2 regions of the Streptomyces sp. NPDC102283 genome follow, and region 2 is predicted to be linked to the other one. Evidence: predicted binding sites of a transcription regulator. Region 2 holds the regulator's gene; the other holds the start of a gene.
The links. Region 2 encodes HspR, which represses chaperone genes until heat shock. Its sites were predicted from a motif close to TTGAGNNNNNNNNNCTCAA; they were not measured.
Positions count from the first base shown of each region.

Region 1 (11,218 bases), on a different contig from region 2:
GGCGGCGCGCGCGGTGACGGGCAGCACGCCCGCGGCCGGCGTCCGAGCCCTCGCCGCGCTCACGGACGGCGCGGCCCGCTGGACGGAGGTGTTCGGCGAGGGCGACTGGGCGGATGCGCTGGAGCTGCTGCGGAAGGCGGGGCCGCAGGGCCTGATCGACCGGGTGCGGGAGCTGGAGGACGCCGACGCGGAGGCCGGGCGCGTACGGCTGGGGCGCGGCAAGACGCATGACGACGCCACCGCACTCCTGGTGGAGCTGGGCTGAGCACGACGGGCGGCAGGGCGGTTCAGCTCTCGGCGCGGGCGTTCAGCTGGCGCAGGAGCCGGGCCAGCTCGGCGACCTCGGCCCGGTCCCAGTCGGCCAGCTTGCGCACGTAGCGCCCCCGGCGGGCGTCCCGGACGCTGCGGAAGCGGGCCAGGCCGTCGTCGGTGAGGTGGACGAGCCAGGCCCGCCCGTCGGCCGGGTCGGGTTCGCGGGCCACCAGCCCGAGGTTCTCCAGGGAGCGCAGCTGGCGGCTCATGGTGGCCTTGCCGACGCCGAAGTAGGCGGCCAGCTCGGTGGCCCGCTGCCGGCCCGCCGCCTCCAGACGGACGAGCAGGCCGTAGGCGGCGGGCTCCAGTTCGGGGTGGACCTCCCGGGCCATGTCGCCCGAGGTGGCGCGCGCCCGGCGCAGGAACACGGCCAGCTCGCGCTCCAGTGCCAGAAATTCATGGTCCACACCACTTCCGCCCGTCGCGCCCGGCTCCGGCTCGCTGTCGTTCCCGCGCACGTCAGTACCCCTCGTACGGTTTCCTGCCGATGAAAGTTTCCTCCGCGACCGGTCGACGCCGCAGTTCGGCCAGTATTTCGCAGGAGTAGACCAACGGCGGCGGTCCGGCCCTCTTCCGCACCCGGGTCTACGTGCGTAGCGTCGACCACGGCAGGGCTCATGACATGGACACACCATGTCCTGGGTCCGGCGCATCTCCGCACCCGCACCCCCGCCCTTCCCTGCGCCCCACCCCACCCCGGAGGCACGCTCATGCCCGCGCACAGATCCGGTACGCCCCAGACGTCCCGCACGCCCGGCGGGCCCCGCCGTCGGCGCCTCGCCGCCGCGGGCTCACTCCTGGCCGCCGTCGCCCTCCTCCTGACCCTGCCCGGCGCGGCCACGGCCGCCGCGGCCGACGACGCCCCCGCCCGCGGCACCGCCCGGATGGGACAGGGCGTCATCGAGCACGACGGACAGGGCGGCCTGCCGCGCGACTCCCGGGCAGCCCAGACCGAGGGCGTGGACGTCAGCAGCCACCAGGGCAACGTCGCCTGGGGGACGCTGTGGAACAGCGGCGTGAAGTGGGCCTACGCGAAGACCACCGAGGGGACCTACTACAAGAACCCCTACTTCGCGCAGCAGTACAACGGCTCGTACAACGTCGGCATGATCCGCGGCGCGTACCACTTCGCCACCCCCAACACCACGAGCGGCGCCGCGCAGGCGAACTACTTCGTGGACAACGGGGGTGGCTGGTCACGGGACGGGAAGACCCTGCCGGGCGTGCTCGACATCGAGTGGAATCCGTACGGCGCCCAGTGCTACGGGCTCAGCCAGGCGGCGATGGTCAACTGGATCCGCGACTTCACGAACACCTACCGGGCGCGCACCGGCCGGGACGCGGTGATCTACACCGCGACCAGCTGGTGGAAGGACTGCACCGGCAACAACGCGGGCTTCGGCGCCACCAACCCGTTGTGGGTGGCCCGGTACAACACGACGGTCGGTGAGCTGCCCGCCGGCTGGGGCTTCCACACCATGTGGCAGTACACCTCGACCGGCCCGACGGTCGGCGACCACAACCGCTTCAACGGCGCCCTCGACCGCGTACAGGCACTGGCCAACGGCTGATCCGGCCGGCCCCGCACCGACCGACCGCTCGACCGGCCCCGGCGACCGCATCCCAGGTCACCGGGGCTCTTCGCGGCCCCGACCCCACTATGCACAGCATGTATACGCGCTATGTATAGTCCTGGGTGTACCGCACACCTGTGCGGAATTTCCCCGCTCAGAGGAGTGATGTGTCGTGCCCGGAAAGATGCCGTCGTCCACCATCGGGTTGACCGCGACGCTGGTGACGGCGCTCACACTGACAGTGAGTGGCTGCTCCATGGACACCACGGCACCGGGCACGGCACGCGGCGAGGCGGCCTCCGACGCCAAGGGCTCGTTCGGGCCGGTGGACTGCCGCAAGGCCAAGTGCATCGCCCTGACCTTCGACGCCGGCCCGGGCAAGGACACACCGAGGCTGCTGGACATCCTGAAGGAGAAGAAGGTGCACGCCACCTTCTTCCTGCTGGGCAAGCACCACGTCATCAAGCACCCCGACACGGTGCGGCGCATCGAGGACGAGGGCCACGAGGTCGCCAACCACACCTGGACGCACAAGGTGCTGACCGACCAGAAGCCGGACGAGATACGCACCGAGCTGGAGAAGACGCAGCTGGCCATCGAGAAGATCACCGGCAAGAAGCCCCGGCTGATGCGCCCGCCGCAGGGCCGCACCGACGACGCCGTCTCGGACATCAGCAAGGACCTGGGGCTCTCCCAGGTGCTGTGGAGCGCCACCGCCAAGGACTACTCCACGAACGACTCCGCGCTGATCGAGAAGCGGATCCTGGACCAGGCGAGCAAGGACGGCATCATCCTGCTGCACGACATCTACAAGGGCACCGTCCCCGCCGTGCCCGGGATCATCGACGCGCTCCAGAAGGACGGCTACACCTTCGTGACCGTCCCCGAGCTGATGGCTCCGGCCGTGCCGGAGCCGGGCACGATCTACCGCCCCTGACCGGACCGGACCGGCACGGCACACGGGACGGCCCGCTCCCCCTTGACTCGGGGAGCGGGCCGCTCGCGGGCCGTGGCGTACGGCCGTTCCACCGTCAGGCCGCGGCCGGGAGCCTCTCCTCGGTCCTGGCCCCGGTCACGGCCACGGGGGCGGCCGACGCCGGGGCGAGGGCGATCTCCAGCACCTGGCGGACGTCGGCGACCGGGTGGACGTCCAGCTTCTCCAGCACCTCGGCCGGGACGTCGTCCAGGTCGGCCTCGTTGCGCTGCGGGATCACCACGGTGGTGATGCCCGCCCGGTGGGCGGCCAGCAGCTTCTGCTTGAGGCCGCCGATCGGCAGCACCCGCCCGGTCAGCGAGACCTCACCGGTCATCGCCACATCCGTACGGACGAGGCGTCCGGAGAGCAGCGAGGCGAGGGCGGTCGTCAGGGTGATGCCGGCGCTCGGACCGTCCTTGGGGATGCCGCCCGCCGGGAAGTGGATGTGCACACCCCGGTCCTTGAGGTCCGCGACCGGCAGCTCCAGCTCAGCGCCGTGCGACCGCAGGAAGCTCAGCGCGATCTGCGCCGACTCCTTCATGACGTCCCCGAGCTGACCGGTCAGGGTCAGCCCGGACGCCCCGGTCTCGGGGTCGGCGAGCGACGCCTCGACGAAGAGGACGTCACCGCCCGCCCCGGTCACCGCGAGCCCGGTGGCCACGCCCGGCACCGCGGTGCGACGCCCGGCCGGGTCCTGTGCGGACTCGGGCACGTGGTGCGGGCGGCCGATGAGGCCGCGCAGATCCGCGTCGGTCACCGCGAACGGCAGCTCGCGGTCGCCCAGTTCGTGCTGGGCGGCGACCTTGCGGAGCAGCCGGGCCAGGGCCCGCTCCAGATTCCGTACGCCCGCCTCGCGGGTGTACTCGCCGGCCAGCTTGCGCAGCGCCGACTCCTCCAGGGCCACCTCGTCCTTCTCCAGTCCGGCCCGCTCCAGCTGGCGCGGGAGCAGGTGGTCCCGGGCGATGACGACCTTCTCGTCCTCGGTGTAGCCGTCGAGGCGGACCAGCTCCATGCGGTCGAGCAGGGCCTCCGGGATGGCGTCGAGCACATTGGCGGTGGCGAGGAAGACCACGTCGCTGAGGTCCAGCTCGACCTCCAGGTAGTGGTCGCGGAAGGTGTGGTTCTGCGCCGGGTCGAGGACTTCGAGGAGGGCGGCGGCAGGGTCTCCCCGGAAGTCGGAGCCGACCTTGTCGATCTCGTCGAGCAGGACGACCGGGTTCATCGAACCGGCCTCCTTGATGGCCCGCACGATACGGCCGGGGAGCGCGCCCACGTACGTACGCCGGTGGCCTCGGATCTCCGCCTCGTCCCGGACACCGCCGAGCGCGACACGGACGAACTCGCGGCCCATGGCGTGTGCGACGGACTCCCCGAGGGAGGTCTTGCCGACGCCGGGCGGGCCGACGAGGGCCAGCACCGCGCCGCCGCGGCGGCCGCCCACCACGCCGAGCCCCCGGTCGGCACGGCGCTTGCGCACCGCGAGGTACTCGGTGATGCGTTCCTTCACGTCGCCGAGTCCGGCGTGCTCGGCGTCCAGGATCTCCCGGGCGCCGCGGATGTCGTAGGCGTCCTCGGTCCGCTCGGTCCACGGCAGTTCGAGGACGGTGTCCAGCCAGGTGCGGATCCAGGAGCCTTCGGGCGACTGGTCGCTGGACCGCTCCAGCTTCTCGACCTCCTTGAGCGCGGCCTCGCGGACGTGCTCGGGGAGATCGGCGGCCTCGACACGCGCCCGGTAGTCGTCGGACTCGTCATCCGGGTCGCCGTTGAGCTCGGAGAGCTCCTTGCGCACGGCGTCCAGCTGGCGGCGCAGCAGGAATTCGCGCTGTTGCTTGTCGACGCCGTCCTGGACGTCCTTGGCGATGGATTCGGCCACATCCTGCTCGGCGAGGTGCTCGCTCAGCCACTGGACGGCGAGCTTCAGCCGGGCGATCGGGTCCACGGTCTCCAGGAGCCGGACCTTCTGGGCGGTGGTGAGGAACGGCGAGTATCCGGAGTTGTCGGCGAGCGCGGAGACGTCGTCGATCTGCTGGACCCGGTCCACGACCTGCCAGGCGCCGCGCTTCTTCAGCCAACTGGTGGCGAGCGCCTTGTACTCCTTGACCAGCTCGGCGGCGGATCCGGGCAGCGGGTCGGGGGCGGCGGTCTCGAGCACGGTTCCCTCGACCCAGAGCGCCCCGCCGGGCCCGCTGGTCCCGGCGCCGATGCGGACCCGGTCGCGGGCCCGGATGAGCGCGCCCGGGTCGCCGTCCGACAGGCGTCCGACCTGCTCGACGGTGCCGAGGACACCGGTCCCCGTGTACGTGCCGTCGATCCGCGGGACCAGCAGCACCTGGGGCTTGCCCCCGCCGGGACGGGCGGCGGCCTGCGCGGCCTCCACGGCGGCGCGCACCTCGGCGTCGGACAGGTCGAGCGGCACGACCATGCCGGGCAGGACGACCTCGTCGTCGAGCGGCAGCACGGGCAGGTCGATCGGTGTGAACGCCTCGGACTCGTTAGTCATGATCTCCCCTTCGGCAGGCAAGTTGAGCTATGTCGACTCAATGCTCATGAGCCGCCGAATGTTCCCCATCACTTGTTTGCTCTGAGCGATCAGCCGCTTTCCGGCCCCGGACCGCCTCCGGGGACAGCACCGCGGGGCGGGCCACTGTTCCCCGCACCCGGAAGGAGGAACTCGCTGGCCTTCGCCCCCGGCGCGGGACAGGATGACGAACACCCACCGCTACGACCGGAGACCGGAGAGCCACACGATGCCCGCGATGTCCGCGCCGCACGCCCCCGACCCGATGCCGACGCGTTCCGCCGAGACCCCCGTCGTCCTCGACCGCCGCGAGGGCCCCTTCGGCGAAGTCGCGCTGCGGGAGCGCGGGGAGCACTTCGAGATCATCGCCAACGGCTGCTTCCTGATGGACACCTCCGACGGGCGCTCCGAGCGGCTGCTGATCGACGCCGCGCTGACCGCCCTGCCCGCCGGACGGACCGGCCCCTCGGTGCTGATCGGCGGGCTGGGCGTCGGGTTCTCGCTGGTGCGGGCCGCCGAGGAGGGGCGCTGGGGGAGGATCGTGGTCGTGGAGCGGGAGCAGGCGATCGTGGACTGGCACCTGGCCGGGCCGCTGGGCCGGATCTCCGGGCCGGCGCTGTCCGACCCCCGGACCGGGATCCTGCACACGGATCTCGTCGCCCACCTCCGGACCACCACGGAGCGTTACGACGCCCTGTGCCTGGACATCGACAACGGGCCGGACTGGACCGTCACGGAGGACAACGGAACCCTCTACTCCCCCGGCGGCCTGGCGCACTGCCACGACCGGCTGACCCCGGGCGGAGTGCTCGCCGTCTGGTCCGCGCAGCCGTCGCCGCCCTTCGAACGGGCGTTGCGGAATGCCGGGTTCAGCGGGGTACGGACGGAAGAGGTGGCCGTTGCCCGAGGTGTGCCCGACGTGGTCCATCTCGCACTTCGGGCGGCGTGAACCCCCTCCCGGTATGCGCGCACCGGCGGTGGCACGGGCCAACCGGCACAAGGCCGACGATCCGGCCGCGCGGTCGGCCTGAACTCGCACCTCCGGGGCAACACCCTGCGTAGCCGGAAGCCCTCCGCTGCCTTTACGCTGCTGACCGGCACACGGGATCACCCACGAAATCCACGAGCGAAAACCGTGCCTCCGGGGGAATGGCTCCCGCGAGAACGGGCAGGGGCGGGGCGATGGAACAGACACACACCACCCACAACGGCGTCGCGGCCACCCCGGGGGCTCAGCGCCGGGTGCTGGTGGTCGAGGACGACGCCACGATCGTCGACGCCATTTCCGCCCGCCTGCGGGCGGAGGGCTTCCTCGTGCAGACCGCACTGGACGGCCCTGCGGCCGTGGACGCGGCCGAGGCCTGGCAGCCCGACCTGATGGTGCTCGACATCATGCTTCCCGGCTTCGACGGGCTGGAGGTCTGCCGCCGGGTACAGGCGACGCGTCCGGTACCGGTGCTGATGCTCACCGCACGCGACGACGAGACCGACATGCTGGTCGGGCTCGGGGTCGGCGCCGACGACTACATGACCAAGCCGTTCTCCATGCGGGAGTTGGCCGCCCGGGTGCACGTGCTGCTGCGCCGGGTGGAGCGGGCCGCGCTGGCCGCCGTCACCCCGCGCAGCGGGATACTGCGTCTGGGTGAGCTGGAGATCGACCACGCGCAGCGCCGGGTCCGGGTGCGCGCCGAGGACGTCCACCTCACGCCGACCGAGTTCGACCTGCTGGTCTGCCTCGCCAACACCCCGCGCGCGGTGCTCTCCCGGGAGCAGCTGCTGGCCGAGGTGTGGGACTGGGCGGACGCCTCGGGCACCCGCACGGTCGACAGCCACATCAAGGCGCTGCGCCGGAAGATCGGCGCGGAGCGGATCCGTACCGTGCACGGCGTGGGCTACGCCCTGGAGACTCCCGCGCCATGACGCGGCCAGGGTCCGGACTGCGGCCCTTCTCGATCAAGGCCAAGCTCGGCACGCTCGTCGTGGTCTCGGTGTTCATCACCACGGGGTTGCTGATCGTCGCGTTGCGGACCCGTACGGAGTTCCGCTTCATCACGGTGTTCTCGGTGATCGCCACGCTGCTGATCACCCAGTTCGTGGCTCACGGTCTGACCGCGCCGCTGGACGAGATGAGAGCGGTGGCCCGGTCCATCTCGCACGGCGACTACACCCGCCGCGTGAGCGGCGCCGGGCGGCGGGACGAGCTGGGGGACCTGGCGCAGACGATCAACCGCATGGCGGACGATCTGGAGGCGGAGGACCGGCATCGAAAAGAGCTGGTCGCCAATGTCAGCCATGAGCTGCGCACCCCCATCGCGGCGCTCAGAGCCGTGCTGGAGAACGTGGTGGACGGGGTGTCCGCCGCCGATCCGGAGACGATGCGCACGGCGCTGAAGCAGACGGAGCGGCTCGGCCGGCTGGTCGAGACGTTGCTGGACCTGTCGCGGCTGGACAACGGGGTGGTGGCGCTCAAGGCCCGCCGTTTCGAGGTCTGGCCGTATCTGTCGGGCGTACTGAAAGAGGCCAATCTCGCCGCCTCCCACCGACGCCTGTCCTCGGGTTCGGGCAATCACTCCCGTACGGACGTCCACCTGCATCTGGACGTCTCGCCGCCGGAGCTCACCGCGCACGCGGACGCGGAGCGGCTGCACCAGGTGGTCGCCAACCTCATCGACAACGCGGTCAAGCACAGCCCGCCGCACGGCCGGGTCACCGTGCTCGCGCGGCGCGGGGACCGTCCCGAGTCCCTGGAGCTGGAGGTCGTCGACGAGGGGCCCGGCATCCCGGAGGCGGAGCGCCACCGGGTGTTCGAGCGCTTCAACCGGGGCCAGGCGCCCTCCCCGCACGGTCCGGGAAGCGACGGCGGTACGGGACTGGGGCTGGCCATCGCCCGCTGGGCGGTCGATCTGCACGGCGGCCGGATCGGAGTGGCCGAATCCGCGAAGGGCTGCCGCATCCAGGTCACCCTCCCGGGAATCCCCGAGCCGCGCGGTTGACGGCGCGCTTGACATAGGGTCGAACCGAAAGGGCACGTTCTCCTGTGTCCTTCCAGCACGGGACCCACGGGGATACGGTCGGATGAACGTATCCTCGGTCCCGCGTACCCGAAGTGCAGTGGAACCTCGCTTGTTTCCCGCCATTTCCTGCGCCGAAACCCGCCTTCTGATGTGATGTGCACGACGAAGCACCGGCCCGGCCTGCAAGGAACGGTTCGGGGGGCGTAGCCTTGATTTCCGCTGTCCATCACCTTGTGAAGCGGAAGAGGGCGGTTGCCGCCGTGTCGTCTCAGTCCCCCAGTAACTCGAGCATCTCGACCGACCAAGCCAGCCCGGGTACGAACCCGGCCGCTGCGTTCGGCGCCAATGAATGGCTCGTCGACGAGATCTACCAGCAGTACCTCCAGGATCCCAGTTCGGTCGATCGCGCCTGGTGGGACTTCTTCGCCGACTACAAGCCGGGTGCCTCCGGCACGGCGGACAAGCCCGTTCCCGGCGTCGCACCGGTGACCGAGGCGCCCGCCGCCCCGGCCGCGCCCGCTCCGGCGCCCGCTCCGGCGGCCGCTCCGACTCCGGCGAAGGCCGCGCCCGCGCCCGCTCCGGCGGCTCCCGCGCAGCCGGCCCCCGCCAAGGCCGCCCCTGCCCCTGCCCCGGCGAAGCCCGCCGCCGCGCCCGCCAAGGCCAAGGCCGACGATTCCACCGAGGCCCCGGGCGGCCCGGAGTACGTGACGCTGCGCGGCCCCTCGGCCGCCGTCGCGAAGAACATGAACGCCTCGCTGGAGCTGCCGACGGCCACCTCCGTCCGCGCGGTCCCGGTGAAGCTGCTCTTCGACAACCGCATCGTCATCAACAACCACCTCAAGCGCGCCCGCGGCGGGAAGATCTCCTTCACGCACCTCATCGGGTACGCGATGGTGCAGGCCCTCAAGGCCATGCCGTCGATGAACCACTCCTTCGCGGTGAAGGACGGCAAGCCGACCCTGGTGAAGCCGGAGCACATCAACCTGGGTCTGGCCATCGACCTGGTGAAGCCGAACGGCGACCGCCAGCTGGTCGTCGCGGCCATCAAGAAGGCCGAGACGCTCAACTTCTTCGAGTTCTGGCAGGCGTACGAGGACATCGTCCGCCGCGCCCGCATCGGCAAGCTCGGCATGGACGACTTCTCCGGCGTCACCGCCTCGCTGACCAACCCCGGCGGCATCGGCACCGTCCACTCGGTGCCCCGCCTGATGCCCGGTCAGGGCCTCATCATGGGCGTCGGCGCGATGGACTACCCGGCGGAGTTCCAGGGCACGTCGCAGGACACCCTGAACAAGCTCGGCATCTCGAAGGTCATGACGCTCACGTCGACCTACGACCACCGGGTCATCCAGGGCGCCGCCTCCGGCGAGTTCCTGCGGGTGCTGTCCCAGCTGCTGCTCGGCGAGAACGAGTTCTACGACGAGATCTTCAAGGCGCTGCGGATCCCCTACGAGCCGGTCCGCTGGCTCAAGGACATCGACGCCTCGCACGACGACGACGTCACCAAGGCCGCGCGGGTCTTCGAGCTGATCCACTCCTACCGGGTCCGCGGCCACGTCATGGCCGACACCGACCCGCTGGAGTACCACCAGCGCAAGCACCCCGACCTGGACATCACCGAGCACGGCCTCACCCTGTGGGACCTGGAGCGGGACTTCGCGGTCGGCGGGTTCGCCGGCAAGACGATGATGAAGCTCCGCGACATCCTCGGTGTGCTGCGTGAGTCGTACTGCCGCACCACCGGCATCGAGTTCATGCACATCCAGGACCCGAGTCAGCGCAAGTGGCTCCAGGACCGCGTCGAGCGCGCGCGTCCGAAGCCCGAGCGCGAGGAGCAGCTGCGCATCCTGCGCCGGCTGAACGCGGCCGAGGCGTTCGAGACGTTCCTGCAGACGAAGTACGTCGGCCAGAAGCGGTTCTCGCTGGAGGGCGGCGAGTCCGTCATCCCGCTGCTCGACGCGGTCATCGACTCCGCCGCCGAGGCCCGCCTCGACGAGGTCGTCATCGGCATGGCCCACCGCGGCCGGTTGAACGTGCTGGCGAACATCGTCGGCAAGTCGTACGCGCAGATCTTCCGCGAGTTCGAGGGCAACCTCGACCCGCGCTCGATGCACGGCTCCGGCGACGTCAAGTACCACCTGGGCGCCGAGGGCACCTTCACCGGTCTGGACGGCGAGCAGATCAAGGTCTCGCTGGCCGCCAACCCCTCGCACCTGGAGGCGGTCGACCCGGTCCTGGAGGGCATCGCCCGCGCCAAGCAGGACATCATCAACAAGGGCGGCACGGACTTCACGGTCCTGCCCGTCGCGCTCCACGGCGACGCGGCCTTCGCGGGCCAGGGCGTCGTCGCCGAGACGCTCAACATGTCGCAGCTGCGCGGCTACCGCACCGGCGGCACCGTGCACGTGGTGATCAACAACCAGGTCGGCTTCACCGCCGCCCCGGAGTCCTCGCGCTCCTCGATGTACGCCACCGACGTGGCCCGCATGATCGAGGCGCCGATCATCCACGTCAACGGCGACGACCCGGAGGCCGTGGTCCGCGTCGCGCGGCTCGCCTTCGAGTTCCGGCAGGCGTTCAACAAGGACGTCGTGATCGACCTCATCTGCTACCGGCGCCGCGGTCACAACGAGACCGACAACCCGGAGTTCACCAACCCGCAGATGTACACGCTGGTCGACAAGAAGCGCTCGGTGCGCAAGCTGTACACCGAGTCCCTCATCGGTCGCGGCGACATCACGCTGGAAGAGGCGGAGCAGGCGCTCCAGGACTTCCAGGGCCAGCTGGAGAAGGTGTTCGCGGAGGTCCGCGAGGCCACCTCGCA
Region 1 covers NZ_JBIWLQ010000010.1:1,670-12,887, reverse strand. The annotation lists gene ACIRJT_RS20535 (hypothetical protein) at 1-265, shown strand, start outside; gene ACIRJT_RS20530 (MarR family winged helix-turn-helix transcriptional regulator) at 288-770, opposite strand; gene ACIRJT_RS20525 (lysozyme) at 1,023-1,883, shown strand; gene ACIRJT_RS20520 (polysaccharide deacetylase family protein) at 2,071-2,823, shown strand; gene lon (endopeptidase La) at 2,918-5,362, opposite strand; gene ACIRJT_RS20510 (spermidine synthase) at 5,619-6,329, shown strand; gene ACIRJT_RS20505 (response regulator transcription factor) at 6,563-7,300, shown strand; gene ACIRJT_RS20500 (ATP-binding protein) at 7,297-8,373, shown strand; gene ACIRJT_RS20495 (multifunctional oxoglutarate decarboxylase/oxoglutarate dehydrogenase thiamine pyrophosphate-binding subunit/dihydrolipoyllysine-residue succinyltransferase subunit) at 8,655-11,218, shown strand, end outside.
Region 1: lon (endopeptidase La) is a predicted target of HspR. The motif match lies at 5,385-5,403, and genes of this name have one in related genera.

Region 2 (11,218 bases):
GAGGCGGAGGCGGGTCCGGATGCGGCGGCCGAGGGGGCGTCGGCGGCCGAGGGGCTTCCGCAGCCGGTGAGTGCGAGCAGCAGACCGGCGCAGCCCGCGGCGAGGGCGGCCGTCGCCCTGGTGGTGACCGCTGCCTTCGGGTGCGTGATGTGTGGGCGCACGGGGCCTCGTTCGTCGCTCGTTCGTCGTGTGCTGTCCGCCGGCCGCCGCACGCTGTTCGCCGGCGGCCTTCGGCAGGCGCGGGGCTCCCGACCCGTGACCGGGCGGCTCCGGGGCACATGATGCTCCAGATACGTCGTCGCGTACATGTCCGAGTTCACCGTCCGCGTGCGGCGGTCGTCACGTCCGGCGGGCGGAGCCCCCTATGCCTGTGCCGGTGCCCCACGAAGAAGCGGCCGGTCCTGCCCCCGAGGCAGGTCCGGCCGCTCATCGCGTCGACGCGTTACGTCACTTTGCCGGTTCGGGCTCCGGCGCGTCCACCTGCTCCGGCTCGCCCGCCGGATCGGCCGGGGTCTTCACCGACTCCAGGAGGAGCTGCGAGACGTCCACGACCTGGATGGACTCCTTGGCCTGGCCGTCGTTCTTCTTGCCGTTGACCGAGTCGGTCAGCATGACGAGGCAGAACGGGCAGGCGGTGGAGACGATGTCCGGGTTGAGGGCGAGGGCTTCCTCGACGCGCTCGTTGTTGACGCGCTTGCCGATCCGCTCCTCCATCCACATCCGGGCGCCACCGGCACCGCAGCAGAAGCCGCGCTCCTTGTGGCGGTGCATCTCCTCGTTCCGCAGCCCCGGGACCTTCGCGATGATCTCGCGCGGCGGGGTGTAGATCTTGTTGTGACGGCCCAGGTAGCACGGGTCGTGGTACGTGATCAGGCCCTCGACCGGGGTCACCGGGATCAGCTTGCCCTCGTCGATGAGGTGCTGGAGCAGCTGCGTGTGGTGGATGACCTCGTACTCGCCGCCGAGCTGCGGGTACTCGTTCGCGATCGTGTTGAAGCAGTGCGGGCAGGTCGCGACGATCTTCTTCGACGACTTGGGCTTCTTCGTCGTCCCGTCTTCATCGTCCTCGCCGTACGCCATGTTCAGCATGGCCACGTTCTCCTGGCCGAGCTGCTGGAACAGCGGCTCGTTGCCCAGGCGGCGGGCGGAGTCACCGGTGCACTTCTCGTCGCCGCCCATGATCGCGAACTTGACGCCCGCGATGTGCAGCAGCTCCGCGAAGGCCTTCGTGGTCTTCTTGGCCCGGTCCTCCAGGGCGCCCGCGCAGCCCACCCAGTACAGGTAGTCGACCTCGGTGAGGTCCTCGACGTCCTTCCCGACGATCGGGACCTCGAAGTCGACCTCCTTGGTCCACTCGACGCGTGCCTTCTTGGCCAGCCCCCAGGGGTTGCCCTTCTTCTCCAGGTTCTTGAGCATGGTGCCCGCCTCGGACGGGAACGCGGACTCGATCATCACCTGGTAGCGGCGCATGTCGACGATGTGGTCGATGTGCTCGATGTCGACAGGGCACTGCTCGACGCAGGCGCCGCAGGTCGTGCAGGACCAGAGGACGTCCGGGTCGATGACGCCGTTCTCCTCGGCGGTGCCGATGAGGGGGCGCTCGGCCTCGGCGAGGGCGGCCGCGGGAACGTCCCTCAGCTGCTCCTCGGTGGCCTTCTCGTTGCCCTCCATGTCCTTGCCGCCGCCGGCCAGGAGGTAGGGGGCCTTGGCGTGCGCGTGGTCGCGCAGCGACATGATCAGGAGCTTGGGGGAGAGGGGCTTGCCGGTGTTCCAGGCGGGGCACTGGGACTGGCAGCGGCCGCACTCGGTGCAGGTGGAGAAGTCGAGGATGCCCTTCCAGGAGAACTGCTCGACCTGGGAGACGCCGAAGACCGCGTCCTCGGCCGGGTCCTCCCAGTCGATCTCCTTGCCGCCCGACGTCATCGGCTGGAGCGCGCCGAGCGCGACGTCGCCGTCGGCGTTCCGCTTGAACCAGATGTTCGGGAAGCCGAGGAAGCGGTGCCAGGCGACGCCCATGTTGGTGTTCAGCCCGACCGTGATCGCCCAGATCATCGTCGTCCCGAGCTTGATCATCGCGAACAGGTAGACCAGGTTCTGCAGCGTCTCGACGCTCAGTCCCTCGAAGGCCAGCACCAGGGGGTACGAGGCGAAGTAGGCGGGGCCGTAGCTGTCCACGTCGTGCAGCGCGCCCTCGAGGCCGCGGAGCAGCATGATCGCGGCGCCGATGATCAGGATGATCGCCTCGACGAAGTACGCCTGGCCCATCTTCGAACCGGTGAAGCGCGACTTGCGGCCGGCCCGCGAGGGCAGGTTCAGCTGGCGGATCGCGATCAGGACGAGGATGCCGAGGGTCGTGCCGAGCGCGATGAACTCGATGTAGACCTCGTACGGCAGGAAGGTGCCGATGTACGGCAGCACCCAGTCGGCCTTGAACAGCTGGCCGTACGCCGTGACGATCGTCAGGCCCAGGGTCAGGAAGCCGACCGCGACGAACCAGTGGGCGACGCCCACGATTCCCCAGCGGTTCATGCGGGTGTGGCCGACGAACTCCTTGATCAGGGTGATCGTCCGCTGCTTGGGGTCGTCGGTGCGGCTGCCTGCTGGTACCGGCTGTCCGAGCCGGACGAAGCGGTAGATCTGCGCGACGGCTCGGGTGATGAGCGCAACGCCGACGACCGTCAGCACCAGCGACACAATGATCGCGGCGAGTTGCATTTCGGGGCTCCTCGGGCCTGCGAGAGCGGGTTCCAGGTACTACTGCCCGCTACTACTAAGCAGTAACTTAATTAGTCTGTGCTGACACTATCCACTTATTCCACCGTGCTGTAGCCGGGTCGTCGGTGATCTGCGTCGCTCAGGTGTGCCTTGGTGCGACGGGCCTTCCGGAGCCGCGTCCGCAGGGGATCGCGTGCGGCTTCGGCGAGGATCGCCAGGTCGAGCACCACTCCATGGTGCTCTGCGTAGTGCTGGTCCAGCAGAGCGGGGTCGTCCCACGGCATGCCGGAGCGGGCACGTACCTGTGCCAGTCCGGTCAGTCCCGGCCGCAGCTCCTGTCGCCACTGCCGGGCTCCGGGCCCTGTGGCCCGCGGGTCGCCCGGGGCCAGTGGGGCGGGGCCGACCAGGGAGAGATCGCCGCGTACGACGTGGGGCAGGCGGGAGAACAGGTCCAGGCGGAACCTTCGGGTGCGCAGGGTCCGCAGTTCGAAGACCCGGCCGCCCAGGCCGGTCCGGGGCCGGCGGTCCCAGGCGCCGCCCGGAGTGTGCCGCGCGCTCAGGGCGAGGGCCGCGACGGCGACGGCCGGGGCGGTCAGGACGAGCAGGGCGGTGCCGAGGGTCAGGTCCAGGACCCTTTCGGCCGGTGTGCGCGGAAGGAGGCGGTCCGCCAGCCGCCCGGCCCGGTCGGTGAGGCCGGCCAGGCGTGCCACGGGGCGCGACGGGAACTGGCCCCTGACCGTGCCGGGCTTGCTCCTGTACGGGGGTGGCGGCGGGGGTGAGTGCGGGGGCGGGGGTTGGGCCGGCTGGGGCCGGGGAGGTGTCGGCCGGGGTCGTTGCGGCTGCTGGGGCTGTTGGGGCTGCCCATCGCGCCGGGATGGCTGGGATACCGGGGCCTGCTGGGTTTGCTGGGGCTGCTGAGGTTGTGGGTTCCTGTGGTTCTTCCTCTGGTTCTTCCTCTGGTTCTTGAGTCCCTGCTGGCCCTGCTGCCCCAGCAGGCCTTTCTGGTTGTTCTTCAGGCTTCTCTGGTTCTTCCGCCGTACGCGCGGCTTCCTCGCGTTCTGCATCGCGCCCGCCCGGGGTTCGAGGTTCGATGGTGTGACGATCCACGGTGAAACCTGCCGGTCGGGGACGGTTGTGACCGTCTCACGGCATTTTGTGACAGAACGATCCCACGGTGAGACGGTGGGTCGGGTGGTGTGCGAGGGGTGTGGCGTACGCGGGTCCGGTCGTGGGGCGGCCGAGGAGGGCGGGCGGAGGGCGGGTGGGCCCTGGATGTGTGCTGTGTGAGCAGTTAAGTTGAGCGTAAGGGACTCAGGTCTGTTGACTCCGGCGTCGGCGTCATGCATCCTTGAGTCAGATCCACTCAAGTAGTCAGTTGGAGGAATTGAAATGGCACGTGCGGTCGGCATCGACCTGGGCACGACTAACTCCGTCGTCAGCGTTCTCGAAGGCGGCGAGCCCACCGTCATCACCAACGCCGAAGGCGCCAGGACCACGCCGTCCGTCGTCGCCTTCGCCAAGAACGGCGAGGTGCTCGTCGGCGAGGTCGCGAAGCGCCAGGCGGTCACCAACGTCGACAGGACCATCCGCTCCGTCAAGCGCCACATGGGCACTGACTGGAAGATCGACCTGGACGGCAAGAGCTTCAACCCGCAGCAGATGAGCGCCTTCATCCTGCAGAAGCTGAAGCGCGACGCCGAGTCCTACCTGGGCGAGAAGGTGACCGACGCGGTCATCACCGTCCCGGCGTACTTCAACGACTCCGAGCGTCAGGCGACGAAGGAGGCCGGCGAGATCGCGGGCCTGAACGTCCTGCGCATCGTCAACGAGCCGACCGCCGCCGCGCTGGCGTACGGCCTCGACAAGGACGACCAGACGATCCTCGTCTTCGACCTCGGTGGCGGCACCTTCGACGTGTCCCTCCTGGAGATCGGCGACGGCGTCGTCGAGGTGAAGGCCACCAACGGTGACAACCACCTCGGTGGTGACGACTGGGACCAGCGCGTCGTCGACTACCTGGTGAAGCAGTTCGCCAACGGGCACGGCGTGGACCTGTCCAAGGACAAGATGGCTCTCCAGCGTCTCCGCGAGGCCGCGGAGAAGGCGAAGATCGAGCTGTCGTCCTCGACCGAGACCACGATCAACCTGCCCTACATCACGGCGTCCGCCGAGGGCCCGCTGCACCTGGACGAGAAGCTCACGCGCTCGCAGTTCCAGCAGCTGACCGCGGACCTCCTGGACCGCTGCAAGACCCCGTTCCACAACGTCATCAAGGACGCGGGCATCCAGCTCTCCGAGATCGACCACGTCGTTCTCGTCGGTGGCTCCACCCGTATGCCCGCCGTCGCCGAGCTCGTCAAGGAGCTGACCGGCGGCCAGGAGGCCAACAAGGGTGTGAACCCGGACGAGGTCGTCGCCATCGGCGCCTCGCTCCAGGCCGGTGTCCTCAAGGGTGAGGTCAAGGACGTCCTGCTCCTCGACGTCACCCCGCTGTCCCTCGGCATCGAGACCAAGGGAGGGATCATGACCAAGCTCATCGAGCGCAACACCACGATCCCGACCAAGCGTTCCGAGATCTTCACGACGGCCGAGGACAACCAGCCGTCCGTGCAGATCCAGGTCTACCAGGGCGAGCGCGAGATCGCGGCGTACAACAAGAAGCTCGGGATGTTCGAGCTGACCGGTCTGCCGCCGGCCCCGCGCGGTGTGCCGCAGATCGAGGTCGCCTTCGACATCGACGCCAACGGCATCATGCACGTCGCCGCCAAGGACCTCGGCACCGGCAAGGAGCAGAAGATGACCGTCACCGGCGGCTCCTCGCTGCCGAAGGACGAGGTCAACCGGATGCGCGAAGAGGCCGAGAAGTACGCGGAGGAGGACCACGCCCGCCGCGAGGCCGCCGAGTCGCGCAACCAGGGCGAGCAGCTCGTCTACCAGACGGAGAAGTTCCTCAAGGACAACGAGGACAAGGTCCCCGGTGACGTGAAGACGGAGGTGGAGACCGCTGTCGGCGAGCTGAAGGAGAAGCTCAAGGGCGAGGACTCCGCCGAGATCCGCACGGCCACCGAGAAGGTCGCGGCCGTCTCCCAGAAGCTGGGCCAGGCGATGTACGCCAACGCCCAGGCCGATGGTGCGACCCCGGGCGCCGACGCCCCGGGCGACGCCCAGGGCAAGGCCGATGACGATGTCGTCGACGCCGAGATCGTGGACGACGAGAAGGACACCAAGGGCGGTGCGGCGTGACCGAGGAGACCCCGGGCTTCGAGGAGAAGCCCGACGTCCCCTCCGGCGCCACCCCTGATGACGCCGAGCCGAAGGCCGCCGACTCCTCCGAGGAGGAGACGGCGGCCCCGGCCGGGGACCTCGACCCGACCGTCGGTCTGACCGCACAGCTGGACCAGGTACGCACCGCGCTCGGTGAGCGCACCGCGGACCTCCAGCGGCTCCAGGCCGAGTACCAGAACTACCGCCGCCGCGTCGAGCGGGACCGGGTCACGGTCAAGGAGATCGCTGTCGCGAACCTCCTGTCCGAGCTCCTGCCCGTCCTCGACGACGTCGGCCGCGCACGGGAACACGGCGAGCTGGTCGGCGGCTTCAAGTCGGTGGCCGAATCGCTGGAGACCACCGTCGCGAAGCTGGGCCTCCAGCAGTTCGGCAAGGAGGGCGAGCCCTTCGACCCGACGATCCACGAGGCCCTGATGCACAGCTACGCGCCGGACGTCACCGAGACGACCTGCGTGGCGATCCTGCAGCCGGGGTATCGCATCGGCGAGCGCACCATCCGCCCCGCGCGGGTGGCCGTCGCCGAGCCGCAGCCGGGCGCCACGCCCGCCGCGGCCAAGGAAGAGAAGACAGACGACGAGGAGAGCGGTGGCACCGAGGAGGTCTGACGGCAACACGTCTGACCACCAGGGTGCGCACCGACCGGCCCGGCGGCCGGCCCACGGGCCGGCCGCTCGGCCGATCGTCCGGAAGGAGGGACGTCGATGAGCACGAAGGACTTCGTCGAGAAGGACTACTACAAGGTCCTCGGCGTCCCCAAGGACGCCACCGACGCCGAGGTCAAGAAGGCGTACCGGAAGCTCGCCCGCGAGTTCCACCCGGACGCCAACAAGGGCGACGCCAAGGCGGAGGAGCGCTTCAAGGAGATCTCCGAGGCGAACGACGTCCTCGGTGACCCCAAGAAGCGCAAGGAGTACGACGAGGCGCGCGCCCTCTTCGGCAACGGCGGCTTCCGCCCCGGCCCCGGTGGTGCCGGCGGCAACTTCAACTTCGACCTGGGCGACCTCTTCGGAGGCGGCGCCCAGGGCGGCGGACAGGGCGGCGCGGGCGGCGGCTTCGGCGGCGGGGGCGGTCTGGGCGACGTCTTCGGCGGGCTGTTCAACCGCGGCGGCACGGGCACCCGGGTCCAGCCGAAGCGCGGCCAGGACATCGAGTCCGAGGTGACGCTCAGCTTCACCGAGGCGGTCGACGGGGCCACGGTCCCGCTCCGGATGTCCAGCCAGGCGCCCTGCAAGGCGTGTTCCGGCACCGGCGACAAGAACGGCACCCCCAGGGTCTGTCCGACCTGCGTCGGCACCGGCCAGGTCTCGCGCGGCAGCGGCGGTGGCTTCTCGCTCACCGACCCCTGTGTGGACTGCAAGGGCCGGGGCCTCATCGCCCAGGACCCGTGCGACGTCTGCAAGGGCAGCGGCCGGGCGAAGTCGGCGCACACCATGCAGGTGAGGATCCCGGCGGGCGTCTCCGACGGCCAGCGGATCCGGCTGCGCGGCAAGGGCGGCGCCGGCGAACGCGGCGGCCCGGCGGGCGATCTGTACGTCGTCGTCCACGTCGACGCCCATCCGGTCTTCGGCCGCAAGGGCGACAACCTCACGGTCACCGTGCCCGTCACCTATCCGGAGGCGACGCTCGGCGGCGAGGTCAAGGTCCCCACGCTCGGCGGCCCCCCGGTCACCCTGAAGCTTCCCGCCGGCACCCCCAACGGGCGTACGATGCGCGCCCGGGGCAAGGGTGCGGTGCGCAAGGACGGCACCCGCGGCGACCTGTTGGTCACCGTGGAGGTCGCGGTTCCCAGGGATCTCGGCCAGGAGGCCAGGGACGCCCTGGAGGCCTACCGGAAGGCGACCGCGGACGAGGACCCGCGGGCGGAGCTGTTCCAGGCTGCGAAGGGAGCTTGAGATGGACGGCCGTCGACGCAATCCGTACCAGCTGACCGATGAGACACCGGTGTACGTGATCTCGATCGCGGCCCAGCTCTCGGGCCTGCACCCGCAGACACTGCGCCAGTACGACCGTCTCGGCCTGGTCTCCCCCGACCGTACGGCCGGGCGCGGCCGGCGCTACTCGGCCCGCGACATCGAGCTGCTGCGCACCGTGCAGCAGCTGTCGCAGGACGAGGGCATCAACCTCGCGGGCATCAAGCGGATCATCGAGCTGGAGAACCAGGTCGCGGCCCTCCAGCAGCGCGTCGCCGAGCTCTCGGCGGCGGTGGACGGCGCGGCGGTGGCCATGCGGCAGCGCGAGGCCCAGGTGCACGCCTCGTACCGCCGGGACCTGGTGCCGTACCAGGACGTGCAGCAGACCAGCGCGCTGGTGGTCTGGCGGCCGAAGCCGAAGCGGCCGATGGACTAGGAAGCGGCCGACGGACCGGGCGGCCGACGGACCGGCGAGTCCCTTCGTACGCCCATGGGGCCGGGAGAGCGTTCATCCGCTCTCCCGGCCCCTCGGCGCGTGCGGGGCGTGGCGCCTACGGCAGGAGCTCGCTGACCGCTTCGACCGCCATCATCCACATCGGAAGGCCGCCGGTGCCGAACGCGGCGGCCAGCGCGTAGCCGATCGCGGCGTCGGCCGGCTCGACGGCGGCCCCGGGCCGCCACTGTGCGATCACCCGCCGGTCGCCGTCCGAGGAGAAGTCCCCGAGGTGCTTGCCGACACGGGTCAGCCGGCTGCTCGGGATCGAGTCGGGCACGAGCCGGTAGGACGTACCCGCGCAGCGGACGTCGACCCGGTAGGACCGGCGGCGGAGCTTCCCCTTGCCCGGCCTGATCGTCGCTTCCCGGCCGTCCACGGTGAGCGTGAGCCGGCGGGGGTCGCGGGTGCCGATGACGATGTGGTCGTCGATCTCCGCGCCGGGAGCGCGGGTGAGGACGACGCGGGGAATTCCCTCGCCGCTCACGACGAGCATCTCGCCGTGTGATCCGGTGAGTTCGACCACGATGCCCCCGTGGTGGTCGTCCTCGATGGCGGCGGGTATGGGGGTGGTGTCGGTCATCCGGTCTTCGTGGTCCTTCGGTCGCGTGGCGGTGATGCGTCAGGTCGGTCAGGCCTGGTGTGCGGAATTCTCGCAGGTGGCGGGGGAGTTCAGGGGTCCGTCGTCCAGCTGTCGCCGGTCAGCCGTGTACCCGCCGGTCGGTCTCGGAGATGCCCGACCGGACGAGGAGTGCGCCGAGGTGGGTGCGGCTGGTGGCGCCGAGGGCCTGCATGAGCCGGGCGATGTGGGCGCGGCAGGTGCGGACGCTGATGCCCATCCTGCGGGCGACGACGTCGTCGACATGGCCTTCGACGAGCAGGCGGGCGATGCCGAGTTGGACGGCGGTGACGGGGGCGCCGGGCAGCGCCGTCTCCAGCGGCGCGTCGAACGGTGTGGCTCCGGCCCACAGGACGTCGTAGACGTGGACGAGGTAGCGGACGACGGCCGGGTGGGTGATGCGGAGGGCGATGTCGCGGTCGGCCGAGGCGGCGATGAAGGCGGTGGTCCGGTCGAAGACGAACATCCGCTCCGGGGTCTGCTCCATGGTGCGGATCTCCAGCCGTTCCTCCGGCAGCCGGTCCACGTAGTCCTTCAGATTCGGGTGGTAGCGGGCGGAGTGCTGGTAGATGTGGCGCATGTGCACGCCGCGTCGCAGAGGCGCCAGGGCCTCGTTCCTCGCCCGGACCAGGAGGGCCCCGGGGCGCTTGCTGCCGGGGTGGAGCGTGAGGATGTGCTTCTCGGCCCCGTGGACGGCTTCCTCGATGGACGACCGGATGGCGGGCTTTCCTTCGAGCACCGTGAAGGCGTTGCCGCGGGCGGGGCGCGCGATCGAGGCCAGCGGCGTCAGCGCGTCGACGAGGGCGGCGGCGGAGGCCAGCCGCTCGTCCAGGTCCCGGGCGAGCGGTCCGAGAAGCCGGGTCAGCGCCGCGGCCGCCGGTACGGGGAGCAGTCTGCCCGTGTCGTCCGGGTCGGGGCGGAGCAGCCCGAGCGGGACGAGGCAGGGCGCACGGGCGGCGTCGGGCTCGGGGACGTATCCCGTGCGGAGTGCCTCGGCGTAGAGGCCGATCGCCGGTTCGCAGGGTTCTTGCGGGGAGTGCGGGACGTGTGGAGCTGCGGGTGGGTCGTCGGCCCCGGTGCGCATCGGTCGCCCTTTCGGCTGGTGGTGGTCAGGGTCCGGGCGGGTCGGCTTCGACGATGCCCGACCGGACGAGGAGTGCGCCGAGGTGGGTGCGGCTGGTGGCGCCGAGGGCCTGGGTGAGTCGGGCGATGTGGGCGCGGCAGGTGCGGACGCTGACGCCCATCCTGCGGGCGACGACGTCGTCGACATGGCCTTCGACGAGGAGGCGGGCGATGCCGAGTTGGACGGCGGTGACGGCGGTGACGGGGGCGGTGGCGGCGAGCTGTTGCCTGTACGGGGTGGCCTGCGCCCACAGGACCTCGTAGACCTGGACCAGATAGCGGACGAGCGGGGGGTGGCGGATCTCCAGGGCCGCGGTGTGCTCGGGTGTGGCGGGGACGTAGGCGACCGTCCGGTCGAAGATGGTCAGCCGTTCGACGGTCTGTTCCATGGTGCGGACCTGGAGGCGGCCGGACGGGAGCCGGGCCGCGTAGGCGGCGAACTCCGGGCTGTGGCGCACGGGGTGCTGGTAGAGGTGGCGCATGCGGCCGCCGGCCGCGATGACGGCCCGTGCGTTCTCCAGGCACTCCGGGAGGTCGTCGGCCGGGTGGTTGCCGCCCGGCTGCGCGGTGAGCACCTCCTCCCTCGCGGCGGCGGAGGCGTTCCGCAGGGAGTCGGCGATGAGGCTCTTGCCTTCGAGGACGGTGATGGCGAGGTTCGGGTCGTCGTCGGCCACCGTTGTCAGCGGGACGAGCGAACTGCTCAGCGCGGCGGTGAGCCGGATGCGTTCGTCGATCTCGCGGGCGATGGGTCCCAGGAGGTGCGCCAGCGCGGCCGACGGCGGTACGGGGCGCAGCCACGCGTCGTCGAACGGGTCGGGCTGGAGAAGAGCCGTTTCGATGAGGCAGGGGACCGACACGGTCGCGGCCCGGGCGACGCGGCCGTCGCGGAGCGCTGTCTCGTAGAGCCGGACGGCGGGCGGGCACAGTTCTCTGTTCCCGTGCGCGTGGGTCCGGTTCGTCCCCTCCGTGTGCATTGTGGGCCCCCCACTTCTCGCACTGCAACAAGATGACGGTGGCCAAAGCCTAAAGGGCGCGAAAGGCTCGACCTGTCGGGGATTCCCGGGGGGGTCCCCG
Region 2 covers NZ_JBIWLQ010000007.1:327,613-338,830, forward strand. The annotation lists gene ACIRJT_RS16970 (FG-GAP repeat domain-containing protein) at 1-161, opposite strand, end outside; gene ACIRJT_RS16975 ((Fe-S)-binding protein) at 448-2,715, opposite strand; gene ACIRJT_RS16980 (sugar transferase) at 2,811-3,425, opposite strand; gene dnaK (molecular chaperone DnaK) at 4,105-5,958, shown strand; gene grpE (nucleotide exchange factor GrpE) at 5,955-6,605, shown strand; gene dnaJ (molecular chaperone DnaJ) at 6,702-7,892, shown strand; gene ACIRJT_RS17000 (heat shock protein transcriptional repressor HspR) at 7,894-8,346, shown strand; gene ACIRJT_RS17005 (hypothetical protein) at 8,462-8,986, opposite strand; gene ACIRJT_RS17010 (LuxR C-terminal-related transcriptional regulator) at 9,105-10,106, opposite strand; gene ACIRJT_RS17015 (helix-turn-helix transcriptional regulator) at 10,132-11,118, opposite strand.